Regions from separate parts of the Bacillus sp. JZ34 genome, predicted to be linked through region 1. Evidence: riboswitches for the same ligand, from Rfam matches in the RefSeq annotation. Region 1 holds a riboswitch; the other holds the start of a gene.
The links. Region 1 has a riboswitch for cyclic di-AMP ahead of M1D90_RS19450 (dicarboxylate/amino acid:cation symporter). Riboswitches for the same ligand answer to the same signal wherever they lie in the genome.

Region 1 (11,458 bases):
ATTGAAATGCAAGCTCAAAGGCTTGGTCAAGCTCTTCACGGTTTCTGCATTTGCTGATCCCGACGCTTGATCCAAGGTTAGCCGGTTTTACGAAGCACGGATAACCAAGCTCAGCTTCCACTTGATCATAGCTTTCTTCTTTAGAGTGACTCCAGGTTTTTTTCACAAATGAAACGTATTTCGCCTGGTCAAGCCCTGCCTGTGCAAACAGATGCTTCATGACCACTTTATCCATGCCCGCAGAGGAAGCTAAGACTCCGTTGCCCACATATGGCACATTCAATAGTTCAAGCATGCCTTGAATGGTGCCGTCTTCCCCATTCGGTCCGTGCAAAAGCGGGAAAACAACATCAATCGAGTCTTCTTTTACATCAGCTTCGCCCGGAAACATATCGCGGTTCAGCAATGCCGGAGAAAATGTCTGGCCCGTCTGTTCAAACTGAAGCATTTTCACATTTGAAACCGGTTCTGTCAGTTGCGGCCCTCTCACCCACTCGCCTTTTTCTGTTATATAAATCGGGTGTATATCAAATTTTTCAGTATCTAATGCTTTCGTGACGGCCAGCGCGGTTTGCAGAGAAACGTTATGCTCCGCTGATTTTCCGCCGTATACCAATCCTAATCTTGTCTTCAATTCGTACTCCCCCCACTGGATTCATCTTTACTATCTTATCACTTTCCCGGGAAAATGATCTAATTATTTTAATACGGTCTAAAAACAGCATATAAAAAGCATTTGTATGTAAATCCTTTTCATTTTATATTAAAATGGCATTGAAAAGGAGAGGTTGCAATTGAAAAAAATCACAACAGAAGCACAATTTAATGAACTGATCCAATCCGATAAAGAAATCATCGTCAAATTTTATGCTGACTGGTGCCCGGACTGCACACGCATGAACATGTTCATCGGAGACATTCTTGAGGCTTATCAGGAAAATGACTGGTATGAGCTGAATAAAGACGATCTTCCTGAACTTGCCGATAAGTATCAGGTCATGGGCATTCCAAGCCTGTTGATTTTCAAAAACGGCGAAAAAACGGGGCACCTTCACAGCGCAAATGCCAAAACACCTGAAGAAGTGAACGAGTTCCTGGCTGAACATATTAGCTAATTCGTTTAAAGTTCTGATTTTTTGTCTGAACCGCAGGACATGGGAGCGCCCATGTCCTTTTTATACAAGACGGGACAGCAGCAATATTTGTTTCATAAAAGTGAGCTTTCATTAATAATTCGACACGAGTATTTCCCGGGAAACGAAAATGTCGAAATTTCGCAAAAAGTTCTTGATTCGTTTTTTATATTCAGGTAGAATGTTTTTTGTTCCTATTTTGCAATTATTTTTTCTAGTTGTGAAGCCCTTGTCGGCTTCTTTTTTTATATACGTTTTTGGATAATAATTCATATTTTTCAATTTATTTCAATATTATTTTAAGGATGTCTCTTTACATTTGGTGATACTATTTAGTATAATATCCTTTATTGATAATGATTATCAATATCACTAATGGTTGACGAGGTGATCACATGGCCCCTCAATTAAAGAAAGCGGTGGAAATGAGAAAGAAACAACTCATTCAGCGGCTTATCCAGCTTGGCATATATAAAAAAGAAGAGCGCCACCTTTACGAATTGTCTTTAAGCGAACTCGAAAGCGAATACCAATCCAACAAGAAAGGCGGATAATCATGTCAAAACGGAAGATTAAAACCTTTCATCAGCTTGTCGAAGAATATAAGAAAGAAATCGCCAAGAACCCGAAAGAAATGGAAGTCATTTATGACAAGATCGACCGCAGACACGAGAACCGCCTTTTGGCAATGTCTAAAGCAAAACAAACTTAAAAAAGAAGCCGCTCATTTTGAACGGCTTCTTTTTTACTATTCACTGAATGCAATGCCAGCAAGCTTGCCGATTGTCGCATCATCCATCGGCGGATTGTGGAGGCCCGCCCGGACATCGCGATAGAATCTTTGGAGCGGGTTCGTTCTCGCCAGACTCTTCGCTCCGACGACTCTCATCGCCCTGTCTACGACAGCAATGGCCGTATTCGTTACTGTATGTTTAACCGCTCCAAGCTCACCTGTTAAAAAGGCGCGGCGCTCCGGGTCATCATAAAGCTCTGCGACATGATACATAAAGTGGCGGGCTTTCATGAGTTCCAAATCGATTTCGCCGATATGGCGCTGAACAGCAGGCACTTCCTTAATCGGACCTTTCAAGCTGTTCGGCTGATAGTCTTTTGCAAATTGGACGGCATAATCTCTCGCTGCTTGTGCGATACCTAGATAAACAGCCGGTATATGAAGCAGCCAGCCGTTGACTTTATCCGTTCTTTTACCTGCCAACAGCTCGACAAGCATGGATTCGTCGAGACGGACATCGGTCAGCACCAGATCGTGGCTTCCCGTACCCCTCATCGCCGCCATATCCCACGTTTCTTCTATTGCCAAGCCTTCCGCATCTTTATGGATCAAGAAAACGCCGATCGTTTGCTTCTCTTCAATCCAAGCGGTGACAAGAAAGTAGTCGAGAACCGGAGACATCGTTGTAAATGTTTTACGTCCGTTTACAATCCATCCGCCGTTCTTTTTGACCGCATGGGTTCCGGGGCGTCCTCCTCTTGTTGGGCTTCCCGTCTGCGCTTCACTTGCAGCTCTGTTGATCAGCGCACCCTTTAATGCTTCATGTGAAATCGATGAAAACACATGCCGGTCCCAGCTGTTTCCTTCCGCCAGTTCTCCCATCACGCTCAAGTGCCAGCCGATGCTGAGAGCTGTCGGTCCGTCTCCTTTGGCAAGCCGTTCCTGAAACAAAAGCATATCGTAGAGTGAAATGCCTTCTCCCCCGTATTCTTTTCCGACCGTCAGCGCTGTGTAGCCTGAATCCCGCAGCTTTTGAATATGTTCTGCGGGAAATTGGGCATGTTCGTCATAATACGCTGCTGTTTTCTCAAATTCATCCGCCAGTTTCCCGATTTTACCGAGCCATTCCTGCTGCCTTTCCGTTTTCACAAATATTGAACACACACCGGCATCCTCCTGACCAAATTCCGATAGATTTAATAAGTATTATAGTTCGTTCACGGCTTGTTGTGCAAATGATACCCTTGGCAAAACAAAAAAGCGCACCTTCAGCGAGGTGCGCTTTTGACTAAACGGCTTGACCGCCGCGACGGTCAACCTTCATACCGAGATAAATCAGCATGTAGGTTAAGTAGCCCATCGTGATCGTGAGACCGCCGAAGAAGAAATCGGAAAAAAGCGGTTCTTCATATGCGGCGATTCCGGCCAGCACGACCCAGCTTCCATAAAGATACGCCATAAAGAAGCGGACGCCGTTTTTCAATTTATATAACAGAAACAAACCTGCGAGCGAAAAGAGCCCGAGCGCAAGTCTAAAATAGACAAGATGATCGAAATTAAAGGCAAAAGAAACAAATGAAAATGACAACAGCAATACAATCGGCAATGCCGTAATAAATTTTTTCATGGATGTCTCATCCCCCATTCCCTTATCCCAAAATTATAATTTAGAATAGGAAATTCACACGGTAATTACGACATATTTCACAAAAATGTCATCCCTTTTGTCACACTTTAGACAAAATATTTTATACTTTCATATCGCGTTTACAAAAGGCCCACCACGCCGTTCCGAGAAAAAACACGAGATGGAGAAAGACGATGACGAGTGAAAACAAAGGCGTCATCCCGCTAAAAAGCGGCTTGGCCTCACCGGCGTATTGCGTTAAATCAGTATTAGCGAACAACAAAAATTTACCGAGCGGTTTTTCCAAATAAGACATGATCGTCACAAGCATTTTGGCGCCGTACAGCACGACGATCGACACCATGATGCTGAGCGCGCTGCTTTTAAACAATGCAGAGCATAAAAACGCAAAGGAAACCATCATCCATACTTCAAACCACTGCGTACCGATCATTGTCACCGTATTGATAAAGAGCGGCTCCGCTTTTTCGTCGAGCTTCACGCCGAAAAAGAGCAGACCGAACAATAAAGAAAATCCGTAGTAAATGATAAAGAGCCAAATGCTTGCGAGCACGCTCGTCACGTATTTTGAAACAAGAATTTTTTCTCTTCTGACAGGACGGATCAGCAAAAATTTGATCGTCTTTTTATCATATTCAAAGGATATAATTGAAGCCGCCACCACAATCGAAAGCCCCTGCAAGAGGATATTCAGGTTTGGGGTGAATGAAAAATAGCCGATAAAATGATCCTCTGTCCCGGCGCTCATCAGGATTCTTTTCGTTATGAGCGCGAGGAGAAATTGAAAGACCGCGATCAGCGCCAGCGATACAAATGTTACTTTTCGCTTCAGCAATTTAACATGCTCGTTTTGAATCAGTTTAAACATCAGTATTCCTCTCTTCCGTTCCATTCGTCCGCGCCATATATTCATCCTCAAGAGACTGCTTAAACGGAGCGATCGAATAGACGTCAATCTCATTGGCGACAAGCTGTTGATTTAAAGCAGGAATTTGCGCTTTCGCCACCTTTACGGCGAGGAGACCTTTTTCGGCGTGGGCTTCGTATCCCTGGTCTTTCAGCCACTGAAGCGCTTTGTCATAGGGCTGTACCTCCAGCATCGCCTTTTCCTGCTTTTCATCCGCATCATTGAGGACGACGGTTGATTTGATTTTCCCTTGTTGAAGGATGACGACCCGATCGCACAAATCTTCCACTTCCTTCAGCAAGTGGGTCGCAAACAGGATCGCCGTTCCTTCTTCTTCGGCAAGCTCACGCAAGTGTTCGCGGAAATCTTTCATTCCCGCCGGGTCCAATCCGTTTGTCGGCTCATCCAAAATCAGCAGCTTCGGCCGGTGAAGAATCGCCTGGGCAATACCGAGGCGCTGTTTCATTCCGAGCGAGTATGTTTTGACCTTGTCTTCTGCGGCATCTTCTAGCCCGACCCTGCTGATCACTTCCGCCAGTCTATCCCGACCGATTCCAGCGTGCATATTTGCATAGTGTTTCAGATTTTCATAGCCTGTCAGATACGGATAAAATTCAGGATTTTCAACGATGGCTCCGACCGACCGGATCGCTTTTTCAAATTGGCGGTCAATCGGAAAGCCGTTTATGACAATTGATCCGCTCTTCATTTTAATTAACCCGGTAATCAATTTGATGAGGGTCGTTTTTCCTGATCCGTTCGGACCAAGCAGGCCGATGATCTCCCCTTCATCCGCCGTTAAGCGGATATCCTTCAATATCGTTTTGCCGTCTATGATTTTATCAACATTTTCTATATGTAAAACAGGCTGCTTTGTCATAGCCCCCTCCTCTTTCCCAAAAAAATAAACAGTGCCGAAAAGGCACTGTTTGATTATATCATTTTTGAGTTACACGGACACTTCACTATGAGGGGCTTCGATTTTGCCGTGTTTCTTTTCCGTTTCGGTGACGATGACTGCGCATGCTGCATCACCTGTTGTATTGACAGCCGTACGAATCATGTCTAGAAGTCGGTCAATTCCCAATATTAGCGCAATTCCTTCAACTGGAAGGCCAACTGTTTGAAGAACCATGGCGAGCATAATCAGTCCGACACCCGGAACACCCGCTGTTCCAATGCTGGCAAGCACTGCGGTGAGAACAACCATCAACAGCTGTGTCAGTGACAGGTCATTGCCGTACACCTGAGCGATAAAGACCGTCGCTACCCCTTGCATAATCGCCGTGCCATCCATGTTGATCGTAGCTCCAAGCGGCTGAACAAAGCTTGAGATCGGCTCTGGCACTTTCAGCTTTCTTTGAGCGACATCCATCGAAACCGGAAGCGTCGCGTTGCTGCTTGACGTACTGAAGGCAACAAGCATAACCTCTGAAAAATCTTTAAAGAATGTGAACGGGTTCCGCTTTGCCAAAAACGCAATCGCTGAGCCGTATGTGACGATGGTGTGGATGAACAGCGCCAGAATGACGACGATCATATAAAGCCCCATTGCTTTAATGGCGTCCCATCCTTGACTTCCGATTGCCCCGGCAATCAAGCCGAACGTACCGTACGGTGCGAACTTCATGACGAGATTGACGAGATACATCATTAGATCGTTACCTTGTTCAACCACTTTGAGAAGAGCGTCCGCTTTTTTGCCGAGCATCGTAATTCCGAGACCGACCAAAATGGAGAAAGCAATGATTTGCAGCATATTTCCTTCAGCCATTGCCTGAACCGGGTTTGTCGGAATGATATTCAAAAGCGTTTCGGCAATGCTCGGCGCCTTCTCAGCTGAATATTCCGCTGCGCTTGTATCATACGTTCCGATGGTTCCCGGTTTGATGACCAACGCTAAAATAAGTCCGATAATAATAGCAATTGCCGTTGTAACTAAAAAGAAAGAAATCGTTTTGGCACCGATTCTGCCCAGTTTCTTTGGATCTCCAAGTCCTGCTACCCCTAAAGTGAGAGAAAAGAAAACAATCGGTACAACGAGCATTTTAATTAAGTTGAGGAAGATCGTGCCGAGCGGCCCGAATAAAAATGTATTAAGCTTGCTAAATACATCCGGCGAAGTGACGTTCAGTATAATACCGACGGCTGCACCGAGTAATAGAGCGATAATAATTTTTGTTGCTAACTTCATATAACATATCTCCCCTTTCCAAAAAAAGCCCATGAGAGATCTCCCATGGGCTTTTACCATTAAAATTGGTTCCACATGACTCTCTTCACGTTGATGAGGTTAGCTGACGGGTTCGGACGAAGAGATGTCCGTCTTTCAGTTCGCACGGGAACAGAAAAATTCACCCCAAATGATCGGGTCCCCCACTCCTACTAAAGGATTAAACGTGTGGCGCTATTTCGTTATATAACAGTTATACCTGAAAATTCGAAATATGTAAACCAAATTTTCTGATTTACAAATATATGCTATTTTCGGGTGCCCGCTGTTCGGCTTTTCTCTTGACTTGTGACATCAAGGATATCAAGCAGGAAAACAAATATCGGAATACCGATAATTAAACCCCAAATCCCTATGAAATGTTCAGAAAAAATCAGCACGATAAACGTGAAGAAAATCGGCAGCTCCGTCTTGGCGGACATCAGTTTCGGATTGAGGAAATAGGCTTCTATCGCATGGACGATCATGATGACCAATACCAGTGATACGATATAAGCGATTCCGCCGATACTGTAGGCGATAATGCTTAACGGAATAAGGGAGAGCACAACGCCTGCGACCGGAACCAGCCCGAGGAAAAACACCATGACGGCAAGGCCGAATAGCTGAGGAAAACCCATAATCGCGAGGGCAATGGTCGTCAATGCGCAATTGATGGAGGCGATAATAAACTGAGCCTCAAGCACCTTTCCGAACGTTCTCGTGAATTTTTTACCAAAGTAAGCAATTTCCTCGTAGAAAATGGCTATTTTGCTCGTCTTAAATTTATCCATTAAGCTCAAGACCTTGTCTTTTTCGATCAATAAGAACATGCTGAGAACCAATGACATAACCACCTGCAGGCCAAACGCGCTAATATCTGTGATATATGTATAGATAAAGTTAAGACCTTTTTCCAAATAGGATGTCAAATTGATATCGCCGAACATACCGGTGATCATATCGAGAAAAGGAATGCTGTCAGGGTGAGAAGCAATATACTTTCCTTGTTTGATCAGCTGCTGAATCTGGGTGACGATCACGGGGTAATAGACCACACCGCCGATCGAAAGCGCGATGGCAAGAGCCGCATACAAACAGGAAATAATCAGTCTCTGGCTGACTTTAATAAAGCGGTTTAAAAAACCGCGGATCACATTTTCCAGACGGTTCATCAAAAACGTAAAGATAAATGTGAGCAATATGAGATTCATCATGCTGCGGAACAGATATAAAACTCCCGCCAATACAACAAAAACTGAAAAACGCCTGACCCCAGGATGCTGAAAAAATTTAATCAACGCTGCCATTCGGTACACTCCCACCAGTACTTTAGTCCTTAACTTTTAGCATTCAAACTTTTATAATTACAATTTGATGCATCATCTGTAAATTATATAACAAAACAGACCGGAAATCTCTTCAGAAGATCAATAATTAATAATATTTTAATATGAGCGCTCGTGCGGTAGCGGCAGGCATCTTCCATAAAAAAGGAGGGGCTGATGTTCAGCCCCTCCAGATTATTGACAAAATCCTTTCAGCGTGACCCTCAACCCTTGCAGTCTAGGAAGGCCGAGCATTGGGGCGGAGCGAATGTTGCAATTCGTGAGCACCGACGCGCAGGCCTGACAACGAATGCGAGGGTTTGTCGACACGCTGAGAGGGACTGTTTGTCAGCCCCTCTCTTCACCGTACATTAACCGCTTCTTCTTTGGCGTCCGCCTTTTTCACCGTTTTCTTGATAGAACTCCTTGTCATGGTTTCGGCTTGTGGCTTCTCCGCCTTTTTGACCGATCTCCTGGTAGAATTCTTTGTCATGGTTTTTGCTTGTGGCTTCTCCGCCCTTTTCACCGATTTCCTGGTAGAATTCTTTGTCATGATTACGGCTTGTGGCTTCTCCGCCTTTTTCACCGATTTCCTGGTAGAATTCTTTGTCATGATTACGGCTTGTGGCTTCCCCGCCTTTTTCGCCGATTTCCTGGTAGAATTCTTTGTCATGATTTTTGCTTGTGGCTTCTCCGCCTTTTTGACCGATCTCTTGGTAGAATTCTTTATCATGGTTTTGGCTTGTTTTTTCTCCGCCTTTTCTGCCTGCTTCTTCCCTGCTCATTTTGTTGTTGTCATTATTGTTTGCCATTTTCGATTCCTCCTTTTGAAGTGTTATGGTTTTTACATTCCACATTTCAAAAAGCGTAAACACAAATAGCACATTCACGAAAGAGTCCGGGAATCATGCAATCATCCGCTGCCTTTTACCGTCCATTCCGGTACCGGAGCCGGCGTATTGTTCTGCAGCGTCTTAGATATCTCGGCAGGCTCTTCAAACAGGGTAATGTTGATGGATTCGAACGTACCTTTCTGATTCGTTCTTTCATATATTGCATCATGATGATCGGCCATAAAGTTCAAATAATCGCGCTTTGATTTCCAAAGCACCAGGACAAGGGCTTCCGGCCCGTTTTCTGTTTCCATCCATCCGCCCCACTGTCTGATGAATCCGCTGACGTTTTGCAGCGGAGCCCATTTGGCCTGCGCCTCGCTGAATGCATGAAGCTGTTGTCCGGCTGGTTTGCACCGTATCAGCTTCAGCACATTCCCTTCCGCGAACGGGACGGTTTCCGCATTAGTTTTTTCTATACAAAGGTTAACCGACCTTACATCAGCGCGCGTCCGGTGAATGACGCCTTTCGGAATCAGCAGGGAATCGTTCGCTTTCAGGACTTCTGTGGGACGGTCCTGAAAGTCGATCAACAGCTCTCCTTCCAAAACAATAAACAGCTCATCTGAGCCGGGATGGAAATGCCATACGTATTCGCCCTCCAAAACAGCAATTCGCATACAATGGTCGTTCACTTCCGAAACGGAAAAATTGGCATGCTTTTCTGTGACTTCCTTTGTCAATTCAAGAAGACTCGTTTTGCGATCCATCAGCTTCACTCCTCTTTCATTTGATTTTCTCCCGAACTTATTTTACCATTTGACTTTTGAGCGTTCGCCTTTTAAAGTGTTGGATATTGGTGAAAAAACGGTTTGAACCTATAGAAGAGGTGTACATCATGCAAAATCAAAACGGAAAAGCTTCAGGGCTTTTGCCGCTGTTTTTATTTGTTTGTTTATTCGTTGGATCAGGCTTGATCACAGGCGATTTTTACAGCCTGCCAATCGTGGCCGCGGCGCTTGCGGCATCGGTTGTCTCACTGGCGATGAACCGTAAGGAGAAGCTCAGCCAAAAGACGGAGTGGTTTGCGAAAGGCGCCGGACACCCCGATATTATGATCATGGTGATGATCTTTATTTTGGCCGGCGCGTTTTCATCAGCCGCAAAGGCGATGGGGGCCGTTGAATCAACCGTTAATCTTGCGCTTTCGTTTGTACCGGGGCAGTTTATGGTTGCCGGTTTATTTATCATCGCTGCGTTTATCTCTGTGTCGATGGGCACGTCAACCGGAACGATTGCTGCGCTCGCTCCGATCGCAGCAGGGATCAGCGCCGAAATCGGCGTTCCGGCGGCCTATTCGGTTGCTGCGGTTGTGGGGGGCGCGATGTTCGGTGATAACTTATCATTTATTTCCGATACGACCATTGCCGCTGTCCGCACACAAAAGACGAAAATGTCGGACAAGTTTAAAACGAATTTCCTGATCGTCCTGCCTGCCGCGGTTGCCACGGTCATCCTGCTGATGGTGTTTTCAGCCGGAGGGCATCCTGCCGCACAAGCCGGGACTTACAGCTGGGTAAAGGTGCTGCCGTATCTCGGTGTTCTGATATTCGCCCTTCTCGGATTTAATGTTATGGCCGTTATTTTCGGCGGCATCGTGTTAGCCGGAGTAATCGGTATTTCCGACGGCAGCCTGACGCTTCATACGTATTTAACCGCGATCACCGAAGGCATCGGCGGGATGTCCGAACTAATCATTTTATCGCTTCTGATTGGCGGAATGGCAGAAATGATGAAGCGAAACGGCGGGATCGCATTTCTCCTTCAATTTGTATCACGGAGAATCCGTTCAAAAAAAGGAGCGGAAGCGGGCATTGCCGGCCTTGTCAGCGCGGCAAACCTGGCGACGGCCAACAATACGATTGCCATTATTACAGCGGGGCCGCTGGCAAAAGATTTATCCGACCGGTACGGAATCGACAATAGGAAATCGGCGAGCATCCTCGATATCTTTTCCTGTGTGGTACAAGGATTGATTCCTTACGGCGCGCAAATGCTGTCAGCTGCACAAATCGTGAAAATATCGCCTGTCAGCATTCTTCCTTATTCTTTTTATCCGATTTTGATCGGCGTCTGCGGCATATGCGCGATTATCTTCAGACTGCCTCGCTTTACGGAAAAAGCGTAACTCCATGAAAAAGGCTGCCGTTATCAAACGGCAGCCTTTTTATCACTCTGTATCTGCGGCGTCCAGCTCCGCAAGCCTTTCCATGATCCTCCGCTTTTTATACATCATCATCCCTGTTTCGGCAACGCCGTTCACCATTGAACGGTTTGAGATTGCGCCAAAGAGGATGCCTGCGACGGGCACCATTTGAAACAGCTTTTTCCATCCGAAAGAATCGCGGTATGTATAAACAACCTCCCGCCAGCCTTGAATTTGCGAAATCATATTTTCCCGTGAGCCTGACTGTAGATGGTATCGGCTGAGTTCCTGAATGATCGCCCTTTTCCCGACAATATCAGCAGCGCTGAGCTGCAGGCATTTAATAATGAACATCCGCTCCGTTTTTTCTTTAGGATCGTAGCCGTAAGACACCGCGATGTCCTGTAATGTCTTCAATGAAAGGCCGAGGATGGCGGGAATATCGACGGCAAGCGTGA
Region 2 (11,458 bases), 2.0 Mb from region 1:
CCGCTTTGTTTAAAAAGAAAACAGGGCAATCACCGACGTCATACCGGCAAATGAAACGGAGGTAAACATATGGAAGATCAAATCGTATACTGGCGTACGCTGACTTGCCGCCGCTCGCAGATTCACATTGCGGCGACTGCCCGCGGGCTCTGTTTTACAGGGGCATGGAATCAAGGATTCGGGGAGCTGGCCGCTTGGGCTGAAAAAAGGTACGCACAGCCAGTTTTCATTCGGGATGACAAAGGATTGGCAGAATACGCCGAGCAGATTCAGGCGTATTTAGATGGCAAGCGGACTCATTTCAGCTTTCCTGTCGACCTTGCCGGAACGCCTTTTCAGCTAGCCGTGTGGCAGGCGCTCTCCGAAATTCCTTTCGGCAGCACGCGTTCCTATTCCGATATCGCCGGGCATATACAAAAGCGGAACGCTGTCCGGGCCGTAGGTACGGCGATCGGCGCAAATCCGCTGTTAATGGTAGTGCCGTGCCATCGGGTTATCGGCAAAAACGGACAGCTCACGGGATACCGGGGCGGATTGGAGATGAAAAAAGAACTGCTGATACTGGAGGCCGCAGGCGCCGCTGAACATCCTTTAACAACGGCATCCCGATCTCAAGCTTTCTCATCCGAGACAATGTGAAGGTCGATTCCGTCTGTATGCCTCATAATGCTGTTGACAATCGAGCCTTTTCTGATTTCTTCCCATCGCGATCGGGCGGATTGGCCGAGCACGATTTGTGTAATGCCGTGCTGTTTCGCTGTATCAGTGATCGTTTCAGAAATGCGCCTTTTGTTTGAGTGTTTAAAAATGAATTCGGCGCCGAATTGTGCACAGAGCGTCTCCCATTGCCCGATTTTATCCCGTTCTGTCGGGGCCAGCTGCTCCTTTGACGTGCGCGACACGTTTAAAACGAGCAGATCGGCCTTCAGGCGGCTTGCGATTCTCCACCCGCGCCGAATCAGTTTTTCGGCATTTTTTCCGTGCTGGACGCACACCAAAATCTTTTCATTCGTTCCCCTCGGCCGGAGGCTGCCGTTCGTCCGCTCCAGACGATCATCCACATCATCTGCAACTTCTCGCAAGGCGAGCTCTCTCAACGCAGCTAAATTATTTTTCGTAAAAAAATGGGTTAAAGCCTGTTGAATCTTATGTTTTTCATATACCTTTCCTTCCTGAAGCCGCTTTTGCAATGTTTCCGGAGTGACGTCAATCAAGATGACTTCATTCGCCAATTCCAATACGCGGTCCGGGATCCGTTCTCTCACTTTCACCCCGGTGACGTGTTGAACGATATCATGGACGCTTTCGATATGCTGGATATTGACGGCGGACAGCACGTTGATGCCTTCCTGTAAAATATCTTCAACGTCCATGTACCGCTTTTCATTTTTCGAACCTGGCACATTGGTGTGAGCCAGTTCATCGACAAGCACAAGGTCTGGCTTCCGGTTAATAATCGCATCGACATCCATTTCTCCCATCGTTATCCCTTTATATGAAATGTTTCGTTTTGGAATGACTTCTAAACCTTTGACGAGTGCGGCCGTGTCTTTTCGATGATGCGTTTCGACAAGGCCGATCACGGCATCGATCCCTTCACGCTTTAAATCGTGCGCTTCCTGGAGCATCCGATACGTTTTTCCGACTCCCGGCGCAGAACCGATATAAATGGTCCAATGCCCTCTTTTCAGCTGTTCAATTTCGGCCAGCAGTTCTCCCGGCGTCTTCCTTCGATAATCACGGGTGTTTTTTGTCCGCATTGCAGCATCTCCGTTTTCTTATCAAGTTTGTTTTTCCCGGTGTCGTATGATCAGACACCGGGCAGCATTCTACTTCAGTTTTTCTTTTAAATCGATATTGAGAAGTAGCACGTTGACGCGCGGTTCACTTAAGAAGTCGCTTTTGGTATGCTGATGAACAAGCTGCACAAGCTCTTTCTCCGGCAGTCCTGTCAGACGGCTGATTCTCGGAATTTGCGCCATCGCCCCGTCGGGACTGATATCAGGGTCTAATCCCGAAGCGGAGTTCGTGACTAAATCGACCGGCAGTTTACTGATAGGAACATCAGGGTTTTCCTCCTTCCACTTTTCAATCGATGCTTTCATCCGTTTCAGCAAATCGGGATTTGACGGCGCTTCGTTTGGCGATCCAGATCCTGCGGCATCATACTTGATGCTGGATTCCCTTCCTTGAAAGAGCCGCGGGTCTCTAAACCGCTGGCCAATGAGTTCAGAGCCGATCACATTCCCCTGCCGGTCATACACAAGACTTCCATTTGACTTTCCAGGCATGGCAGCCTGTGAAATCCCTGTCAGCGCGAGCGGATATCCAAGCCCGCAAACCAGCATTAACAGCAGGCTGATTCTGAAGATTACTCCGATTTCTTTCATGACGATTCCTCCTTACAACATAATCTGAAGCAGCATATCGATCAGCTTGATTCCGATGAAAGGGACGATGACGCCGCCGAGGCCATAGATCAATAAATTGCGGGCCAGCAAAGCATTTGAGCTCATCGGTTTATAAGCAATTCCTTTCATGGCTAAAGGCACAAGAAGCGGGATGATCAGCGCGTTAAATATCAGCGCAGATAAGATTGCTGAAATCGGCGAACCAAGCCTCATGATGTTCAGCGCGTTCATCTCGGGAATCGCCAGCATAAACATCGCCGGGATGATGGCAAAATATTTGGCGATATCGTTTGCGATGCTGAACGTAGTCAAGGCGCCGCGCGTCATAAGCAGCTGCTTTCCGATCGAGACGACTTCAATGATTTTTGTCGGATTCGAATCAAGGTCCACCATATTCGCTGCTTCCTTGGCAGCTGTTGTGCCGCTGTTCATGGCAAGCCCGACATCAGCCTGCGCAAGTGCGGGCGCGTCATTGGTTCCGTCGCCCGTCATGGCGACAAGCTTTCCTTCAGATTGTTCGCGCTTGATCACATTAATCTTGTCTTCGGGCTTGCTTTCGGCAATAAAGTCATCAACGCCCGCTTCCCTTGCGATCGTAGCGGCCGTTAACGGATTGTCGCCTGTGCACATCACCGTTTTGATCCCCATTTTGCGAAGCTCGGCAAAGCGCTCTTTCATGCCCGGTTTAACGGTGTCTTTTAAATAGATCAAACCGAAGATTGTTCCGTCTGCCGCTACAGCCAGCGGTGTTCCGCCTTCTTTCGAAATCCGTTCGCTTTCCAGATCGAGATTCGAAGGTATCGTTCCGCCATTGTTGATCACCCACTTTTTCACGGCATCGACAGCGCCTTTGCGAATGTGCCTTCCGTCGGGCAGGTTCACGCCGCTCATTCTCGTTTCCGCCTTGAATTCAATCGGTTCTCCTGCTTCAGCAACGGACGAGTCATAATGAATCGAGAGTTTATCAGCGAGTTCGATGACTGAGCGTCCTTCCGGTGTTTCGTCATGGATGGAGCCAAGCGCCGCATATTCACCAACGGTTTGAAGCGATTCATCTCCGACAGGAACAAATTCCCCGGCCATCCGGTTTCCAAAAGTGATCGTCCCTGTTTTATCAAGAACAATCGTGTTAATGTCGCCCGCAGCCTCGACAGCTTTCCCCGACATCGCCAGAACGTTGAAGCGGGTCACGCGATCCATTCCCGCAATCCCGATGGCTGACAGGAGCCCGCCGATCGTCGTCGGTATAAGACAGACAAGCAGGGCAATCAAGACGGCGGGATCAATTTGAAAACCGAGATAGGACGTAAAAAACGGGAGTGTCGCAACAACGATCAGAAAAATCAGCGTTAAGCTCGTTAAAACCGTATTCAACGCGATTTCATTCGGCGTTTTTTGCCTTTCAGCCCCTTCGACTAAAGCGATCATCTGATCGAGGAACGTTTCACCCGGATCACTCGTGATCTTGACTTTAATCGAATCGCTGACGACCCGGGTGCCTCCCGTAACAGAGCTGAAATCACCGCCTGCTTCCTTTATGACCGGAGCAGACTCTCCCGTGATGGCCGATTCGTCTACTGATGCGAGACCCGCGATGACTTCACCGTCGCCAGGTATCATTTCTCCCTGGGAGACGATGACGATGTCCCCCTTTCTAAGCTCGGCAGACGCTACCTTCTCAATGCGGTCATCCATTACTTTATTGGCCGAAACCCCTTTTTTCGTCTGTTTTAAAGAATCGGCCTGCGCCTTTCCTCTTCCTTCAGCCAGCGCTTCGGCGAAATTCGCGAATAACACGGTGATCAGCAAAATGAAAGAAACCGCCGGATTGAACCAGGGAGCCGCCGTACTGCCGAAAAACCGGGGAAACACGGAAAGCAGAACCGTTATGAAAAATCCGACTTCTACGACAAACATAATCGGATTTTTGATTATAGTTCGCGGATCTAATTTTAAAAAGGCATGTTTGACCGCATCTTTGATGATCGTGTCGTTCATCGTTTGCTTTGTTGTGTGAACGGCATCCGGTGTGGCCTGTTGACTGGAATGATGCAAATCGTTCATGAGTAAAGCCCCCTTATCGTAATGTTAAATATTCTGCGGCCGGTCCCAACACAAGCACCGGAAAGAATGTTAAAGCCCCGACGATCAGGATCGAAGCGATAAAAATCCCGCTGAACAGGCTTGAATCGGTGCGAAATGTTCCGATTGTTTCCGGAACGGTTTGCTTTTTCAAAAGTGACCCCGCAACTGCGAGCAGTGTGACAATTGAGAAATAACGGCCGATAAACATCACAATTCCCGTTGTTATATTCCAAAAAGGCGACGCGTCTCCGAGCCCTTCAAATCCTGAACCGTTATTCGCGGCTGAAGACGTATATTCGTATAAAATCTGGCTGATCCCGTGAAATCCGGGATTTGAAATTGCAGCCTGACCCGCTTGCGTCATGACGGCAAGCGCTGACGCCCCTAAGATTAACAAAGGATGAATCAGCAGAGTAACGGCTAAAAGCTTCATTTCTTTTCCTTCAATTTTTTTGCCTAAAAACTCAGGCGTTCTTCCGACCATTAAGCCCGACAGAAAAACCGCAACCATCGCGTATAGAAGCATGTTCATCAATCCGGCGCCTATTCCGCCAAACACCGTGTTCAGCATCATATTAAGCAATGCCAAAAGACCCGTTAGTGGCGTGAGCGTGTCGTGCATCGTATTGACAGCTCCTGTCTCGCTCGCGGTGGTAACCATCGCATAAAAAGCTGAATTCAATGTTCCAAACCGCACTTCCTTACCTTCCATGCTGCCTTCTGTGTGCTCGATTCCGAGCTGATTGATGACGGGATTGCCTTGCGATTCCGCCATGAAAGCTGCCCCGGCTGAAAGCAAAAACAAAAGACCTGCGGATACAAAAAGAATGCGGCCTTGCTTCAGATTCCCAACCATTTTCCCATACGTAAACGGCAGTGAGATGGTAATCAAGAGCATTAATAAAATTTGAATCGCATTGCTCCATCCATTCGGATTTTCAAATGGATGAGAAGAGTTGACGCCAAAATACCCCCCGCCGTTGTTCCCCAGCTCTTTGATGGATAAAAAGGACGCCACCGGCCCCCGAACAATGGACTGCTCACCTCCGCTCACCGTATGGGCTGTCACGGAACCGTCAAGCGTCTGCGGTACGCCTAGGGCGACGAAAACAAGCGACACCACAACTGTGATCGGCAGTAAAATCCGCGTGATCGAACGGACCAAATCGACAAAAAAGTTGCCGAACGGTTTCCCGGCGAGCCCCCGAATCATCGCAACCGCGGCTGCCAGCGCCGTAGCGGGAGCGGCAAACATTAAAAAGGTGATCGCAATCATCTGCGAAAGCATGGACAGACCGCTTTCGCCGCTGTAATGCTGCAAATTTGTATTCGTCATAAAACTGACTGCCGTATTAAAAGCCAGTGTGGGTTCCATTCCCGCGACCTTTTCAGGATTTAAAGGCAGTACACCCTGCAGACGAAAAACGAGATAAACGATGAAAATCATCGCCGTATTCGTGAGAACCAGCGCGGCGGCGTATTTCTTCCACGATTGGTTTTCTCCTTTTACTCCGCCCAGCTCCAGCAGCAAGCGTTCCGCCGGAAGGAAAAACCGGTCGATTTTGGACGGGGCGCCGTCAAATACCTTCGCTATGTAAAGCCCCATTGGTTTGGCTGCCAGCAATGCGGCAAGCAGGATAAAACAGATGGATATGAGCGACGTCATTTCAATACCCCCAATTTGTGTACAATTAAAATTTCTCAGGATTCAATAAAGCATAAGTCAAATAGACAAACATGGCGGCTGCTCCCGCTGCCAATAGCGCCATGGCAATCACTCCTTTCACATTTATGATTGATCAGCGGTTTTCCCCACCCATCTCAGCAACAGAAACATCATCCCCGCTAAAAATGCGACAATGGCCAGCATCACGATATCCAGCACTCCGCTCACCTCCTTTCATGTTTTTTGCACGAAAAAAAGCCGCAAGAGAACAAACCTCTTACGGCTTTTTTGGGCACAGTTAAGAAACCGTGCTTTATGCACGTTTTTTGGTTCTCTTTAAACGCTTGCGAGGTTAGCTGTCGGATTCAGGTGCAAAGAGTCACCTTACCTTGAAAAGGATTCACCCCAAGTGGCAGCGCCACAAAAAATTGGTTCCCCCGCTTCCAATTGGAATTCAGCGGTTACGTTAATTGGAAATTTTATTCAGTTTTTTGATGAGATTTATATTACGCCCGTTCAATCATCGTGTAAAGTTTCATAAATGATCAAATTTCCTCGTTTATCAATTTTATAACCTTTTTTACACAGTTTATGACTTATTACCTTCTATTTTCTCTTAATATCTCGTTTTCTCTTTCATGTTATGGCTTTTACCTGTGAAAAACGGCGGATAAAAAATGTGTCGAAGCCCCGCTCGGAAATTCGAACGGGGCCGTTTTTTGTTAAAAGTCAAAGTTATCAGGATCAGGACCGACACGGGTGTTTTCATTCAGCCCGTCAATTTGCTTCATTTCCTCGAGGGTCAGTTCAAAATCAAATACGTCCGCGTTTTGGGCAATTCGCTCCGCTTTTGTCGACTTTGGAATGGTGATGACTCCGTTTTGCAAATCCCAGCGTAAAATGACTTGAGCAGGTGTCTTGCCGTGCTTGTCCGCGATATCTTTCAGCAGCGGGTGGCTGAGCAATTGGCCTTGCATCAGCGGCGACCATGCTTGAAGCTGGATGCTGTGCGAACGGCAAAACGCTTGCAGCTCTTTCTGCGTGAGCCGCGGGTGATACTCGACCTGGTCGATCACCGGTTTGACGGCGGCATCTTTCAGCAAGTCTTCCAGATGGTGAACGTGAAAATTGCTGACGCCGATTGCTTTTACGCGCCCTTGTTCATAAAGAGTTTCAAGGGCTTTCCACGCCGCTTTATAGCGCCCTTCAACAGGCCAGTGGATCAGGTATAAATCCAGGTAATCGAGCCCGAGCTTTTCGAGACTCGCTTCGTAGGCTGCAATCGTTTCGTCATAGCCTAAATCGTCATTCCAGACCTTTGACGTTACAAACAAGTCTTCTCTAGAAATTCCGGCTTCTTTCAACCCTTCGCGAATTCCTTGGCCAACCCCTTCTTCATTTCCGTAGATGGCTGCCGTATCGATACTGCGGTAGCCGTGCTTGATTGCCGTTTTTACGGCTTGCACCAGTTCGGGCCCTTCCTCTACTTTAAACACGCCTAGTCCAAACCAGGGCATGTCCGTCCCGTTATTCAATGTGATTCGATCTTGCAGATTTTTTACCGTCATCTAATTGGCCTCCTCATATTTTTGTATACATCATGCGCAGTTTTTCTTTAAAGCTTGATTTTGTTTTTGGTCATTTCGTTCCAGCGCCCTGCTCCAGCCCGTCAGCGCGACGGCGCCGAGCACCATCAAAGCTCCGGCCCATGGAGTGTGAATCAAACCGATCGACTGTGTGATGGCGCCTCCTGTATAAGATCCGATCGCGATCCCGGCGTTGAATGCAGCGATATTGACAGCTGATGCGACATCTACCGCCCCCGGAACAAACCGTTCAGCCAGAATTACCACATAGGACTGGAGCCCGGGGACATTCATAAATGCTAAAAATCCCATCAGCATGATGACGATAAAGCCCGCTGCCTGATAAGGAGCAGCCGCCGTTAAGATGAGAAGCACAACCGCTTGGGCGATGAACATATAGAATAATGCAGTAAGCGGTTTTTGGTTGGCCGCTTTACCTCCGATGATATTTCCGAGCGCGACGGCAATGCCGTAAGCAAGCAAAATGACGGCAACAGCTTCCTGTTTAAAACCTGTCACATGCTGAAGCAGCGGGGATAAATACGTAAAGACAACAAATGTTCCTCCATAACCAAGCGCCGTAATGATGAATAAAAGCAGCAGACGGCCATTGGTTACAAGTTTCAATTGGCTCTTGAAAGACGTTCGGACGCCTTTCGGCAAATCGGCCGGAACAAGAAAGCTGTTGGCGATAAACGCCAGTGCGCCGATAGCGACGATCGCCGCAAAAGCAATCCGCCAGCCGAACAGCTGACCGAGGAACGTGCCGATGGGAACTCCGGTAATCATCGCAATCGTCAGACCGGTAAACATAATTGATATCGCTCCGGCTCTTTTATCCGCCGGGACCAGGCTTGCCGCAATCGTTGAACCGATTGACATAAATACGCCATGAGAAAACGCGGAAATCACGCGGGCGGTTAATAAAACACCGATGCTTCCGGCACATGCCGCAAGCCCGTTTCCGATCATAAAAATAATCATAATCACAAGCAACAGCGCTTTTCTCGGCATACTCGATGTGACAGACGTCAATACGGGTGCGCCGACTGTCACGCCCAAAGCGTATAACGATACAGTCAGCCCCGCGGTCGTCACTGAAATGTTCATGTCATCAGCAATTAAAGGCAGAAGCCCCACGCTGATGAATTCGGTTGTTCCGATGGCAAATGCGCTGGCCGCCAAGGCTAAAAGCGCTAATGTACTGCGTTTTTTATCATGAACAGAAGTCATTCTTTTTCCCCCTTTCGTTTTTAATGTATAGCAAATGTCTGCCGGCAAATGATATTATGGTACATATCATCTATAAAAAAAAGTACGCACTTTTAAGTGCGATAGGAACCAAAAAGTTAGATAGGTACTTTTCGGTTCCTATGGTTTGGAGGAGAACATGAAGCCGAAAAAGTACAATATATCTGTCGAAGCTACACTTGAAGTAATTGGAGGTAAATGGAAATGTGTGATTTTGTGCCATTTGACGCACGGCAAAAAACGCACGAGCGAGCTGAAGCGGCTGATGCCGAACATTACGCAGAAAATGCTGACCCAGCAGCTGCGCGAACTGGAGGAGGACGGCGTCATCAATCGGCTCGTGTACCAGCAGGTGCCGCCGAAGGTCGAATACGAACTCAGCGAATACGGATGGACGCTTAAAGACATATTGGATTCATTGTGCGCCTGGGGAGAAACACATATTACGAAAGTGTATGGAGACAAATTTGCCGTTTTGGAGGACAGCGTGCTGAATGAACAATTAAAGGAAACATAATAAATAGATGGAGGTCAGGATGGGAAAATGGTTTCTTTCCGGGGGCGGAGATGCGCACCAAACTGAACGGCTGGATCGACATTTTGCCGGGAGCCTCTGCCCGCATAAGCCTTTGTTGTATATTCCGATTGCCATGGACGCCGACAGGTATGATGAAGGCTTCGATTGGATCAGCCGGCTCTTTCACCCGCTCGGCGTTAAAAATATCGTGATGTGGACGGATGTCAAAGGCAAAACCGTGCACGATTTAGACGCATTTTCTGCCGTATATATTGGCGGAGGAAATACGTTTCGTCTGCTCAAACAATTCATTGAATCACATTTTATCGAGGTGTTAAAGCGCTATGCCGAAAGCGGCGGCGTCATTTACGGCGGAAGCGCAGGCGCCGTCATTCTCGGAAAGAACATCATGACTTGCTCTTATATGGACCGCAATGCTTGCGGATTGCGCGATTTTAACGGATTAAAGCTTCTGGGAGACTATGCGGTTTGGTGTCACTACAAGGTTGAACATGATCCGCTGATTAAAAGGTATAGGCATGCCTTTGACACTCCCGTCATCGCCTTGCCGGAAGAAACGGGAATCGCCGCAAGCATTTCAGACATCCGGGTCATCGGAACAAAGCCTGCCCGGATTTTTAATGAAGACGGCGCGGTATTCGTTTCAGATCAATTTGTTTTATAAAGCAAAAAACGCTTCGGCTCATCGGCGAAGCGTTTTTCTTGTTTTTGCGGCTGCAAGCCGTTTGACCAGGCTTTCCGTCAGAAAAAACACGGTGAGACTCAAACCCAGCAAAACAGAAAAATTTGACATCAACGGCTCACGATCAACATATTCAAAAGCATGATGCACAAAAAGTATCACAGCCCAGAAAATGATAGCCGCACGGCAAGCTGTGTCTGCGGCTTTTTTCCTTTTGGGTCTGCATACATGACAGCGCCTCCCAAGGAGACTCTCACGCCCCAATCTGCTGATTTCCTTCGCACTTACTGTGTTTTGATTTCCTCTTCCGTTTCATAAAACCGAGCCAGCTCCACAATCATCGCTCCCATTCGTTCGAGGCCGGGAGCGAGCAGGCGTTCAACTCCTTCTTCTCTTAAAGCTTCTGCCGTCACTTTTCCGACAGCGGCTGCCAACACGCTGTCTTGAAAAGATTGGACCATTTTCTCCGCATAGCCGTTTTCTTTCGCAAAATGAAAAAGCGAGCGGACTTGGACGGCTGTTGTAAAGCAAACCGCATCCACTTCACGGTTGATGACCTCGCTGCACAATAAAGCGACGGTTTCCCGGTCCGGTGCAACATGGCGATACGGCAGAAGCGGAAAAACAGCTGCACCTTTCTCTTCCAAAAACTGAAGCAGTGACGGTGCGTTTTCGCCGTGAAGCTGTACCATCACCCGTTTCCCGGAAAAATCATGGGATTGAAGCGAGTCGATCAGTCCTTTGGTGGTGCCGTCTTCATCCGCCGCAACCGGCGTAATGCCGAGCTTTTTTAATGCGGCGATTGTTTTGTAGCCTCTCGATGCCGCCTTCGCCCCGCGGATCGCTTGTAAATAGCGCTCACCGATCCCCAGTTTATCAGCTAGGTTGACAAGCGTCTCCGTCCCGATTCCTGTCGTAAAAATCACCCAGTCGGCTCCCGTTTCAACAAAGGCTCGCAAATCAGGACCTACTTCTTTTTCGGCCAAAAACACGGTACCCTGAAGGGAACGTACGACGGGAACCCCGCCTTGCTTTTTGATTAATGTGCTCATTTCATCCGTTTTTCGCGATGCTCCGATGGCAATTCTTCTGCCGTTCAATCCTTTTCCCAATCCAATCCCTCTTTTCCGTATCTGTTTCTATCAATGTAATGGTTTACTATCATCTTCCAAATGAGATATGATTGAATTATCAAAAAATAACAGGAGGTTTTTCAATGCATTCTCAATTTGAAACCCG

Region 2: it holds a riboswitch for cyclic di-AMP, as region 1 does, so the genes downstream of both, kdpF (K(+)-transporting ATPase subunit F) here and M1D90_RS19450 (dicarboxylate/amino acid:cation symporter) in region 1, are expected to answer to the same signal.

The regions. Positions count from the first base shown of each region.
Region 1 is NZ_CP096403.1:3,811,809-3,823,266, forward strand. Features, by position in the region: gene M1D90_RS19410 (D-alanine--D-alanine ligase) at 1-634, opposite strand, end outside; gene M1D90_RS19415 (thioredoxin family protein) at 795-1,115, shown strand; gene fbpA (Fur-regulated basic protein FbpA) at 1,529-1,687, shown strand; gene fbpB (Fur-regulated basic protein FbpB) at 1,690-1,845, shown strand; gene M1D90_RS19430 (acyl-CoA dehydrogenase family protein) at 1,882-3,030, opposite strand; gene M1D90_RS19435 (hypothetical protein) at 3,155-3,493, opposite strand; gene M1D90_RS19440 (ABC transporter permease) at 3,615-4,382, opposite strand; gene M1D90_RS19445 (ABC transporter ATP-binding protein) at 4,375-5,301, opposite strand; gene M1D90_RS19450 (dicarboxylate/amino acid:cation symporter) at 5,371-6,615, opposite strand; cyclic di-AMP (ydaO/yuaA leader) riboswitch at 6,690-6,831, opposite strand; gene M1D90_RS19455 (AI-2E family transporter) at 6,903-7,943, opposite strand; gene gsiB (glucose starvation-inducible protein GsiB) at 8,333-8,773, opposite strand; gene M1D90_RS19465 (YdbC family protein) at 8,875-9,228, opposite strand; partial or broken gene M1D90_RS19470 (cupin domain-containing protein) at 9,235-9,564, opposite strand; gene M1D90_RS19475 (Na+/H+ antiporter NhaC family protein) at 9,693-10,982, shown strand; gene M1D90_RS19480 (EcsC family protein) at 11,025-11,458, opposite strand, start outside.
Region 2 is NZ_CP096403.1:1,454,367-1,465,824, reverse strand. Features, by position in the region: gene M1D90_RS07395 (bifunctional transcriptional activator/DNA repair enzyme AdaA) at 1-65, shown strand, start outside; gene M1D90_RS07390 (methylated-DNA--[protein]-cysteine S-methyltransferase) at 70-639, shown strand; gene kdpDN (KdpD-like non-kinase potassium sensor) at 612-1,760, opposite strand; gene kdpC (potassium-transporting ATPase subunit KdpC) at 1,830-2,390, opposite strand; gene kdpB (potassium-transporting ATPase subunit KdpB) at 2,403-4,475, opposite strand; gene kdpA (potassium-transporting ATPase subunit KdpA) at 4,489-6,162, opposite strand; gene kdpF (K(+)-transporting ATPase subunit F) at 6,188-6,235, opposite strand; cyclic di-AMP (ydaO/yuaA leader) riboswitch at 6,490-6,632, opposite strand; gene M1D90_RS07360 (aldo/keto reductase) at 6,885-7,730, opposite strand; gene M1D90_RS07355 (MFS transporter) at 7,761-8,981, opposite strand; gene M1D90_RS07350 (winged helix-turn-helix transcriptional regulator) at 9,139-9,516, shown strand; gene M1D90_RS07345 (peptidase E) at 9,536-10,201, shown strand; gene M1D90_RS07340 (uroporphyrinogen-III synthase) at 10,504-11,331, opposite strand; gene M1D90_RS07335 (cupin domain-containing protein) at 11,436-11,458, shown strand, end outside.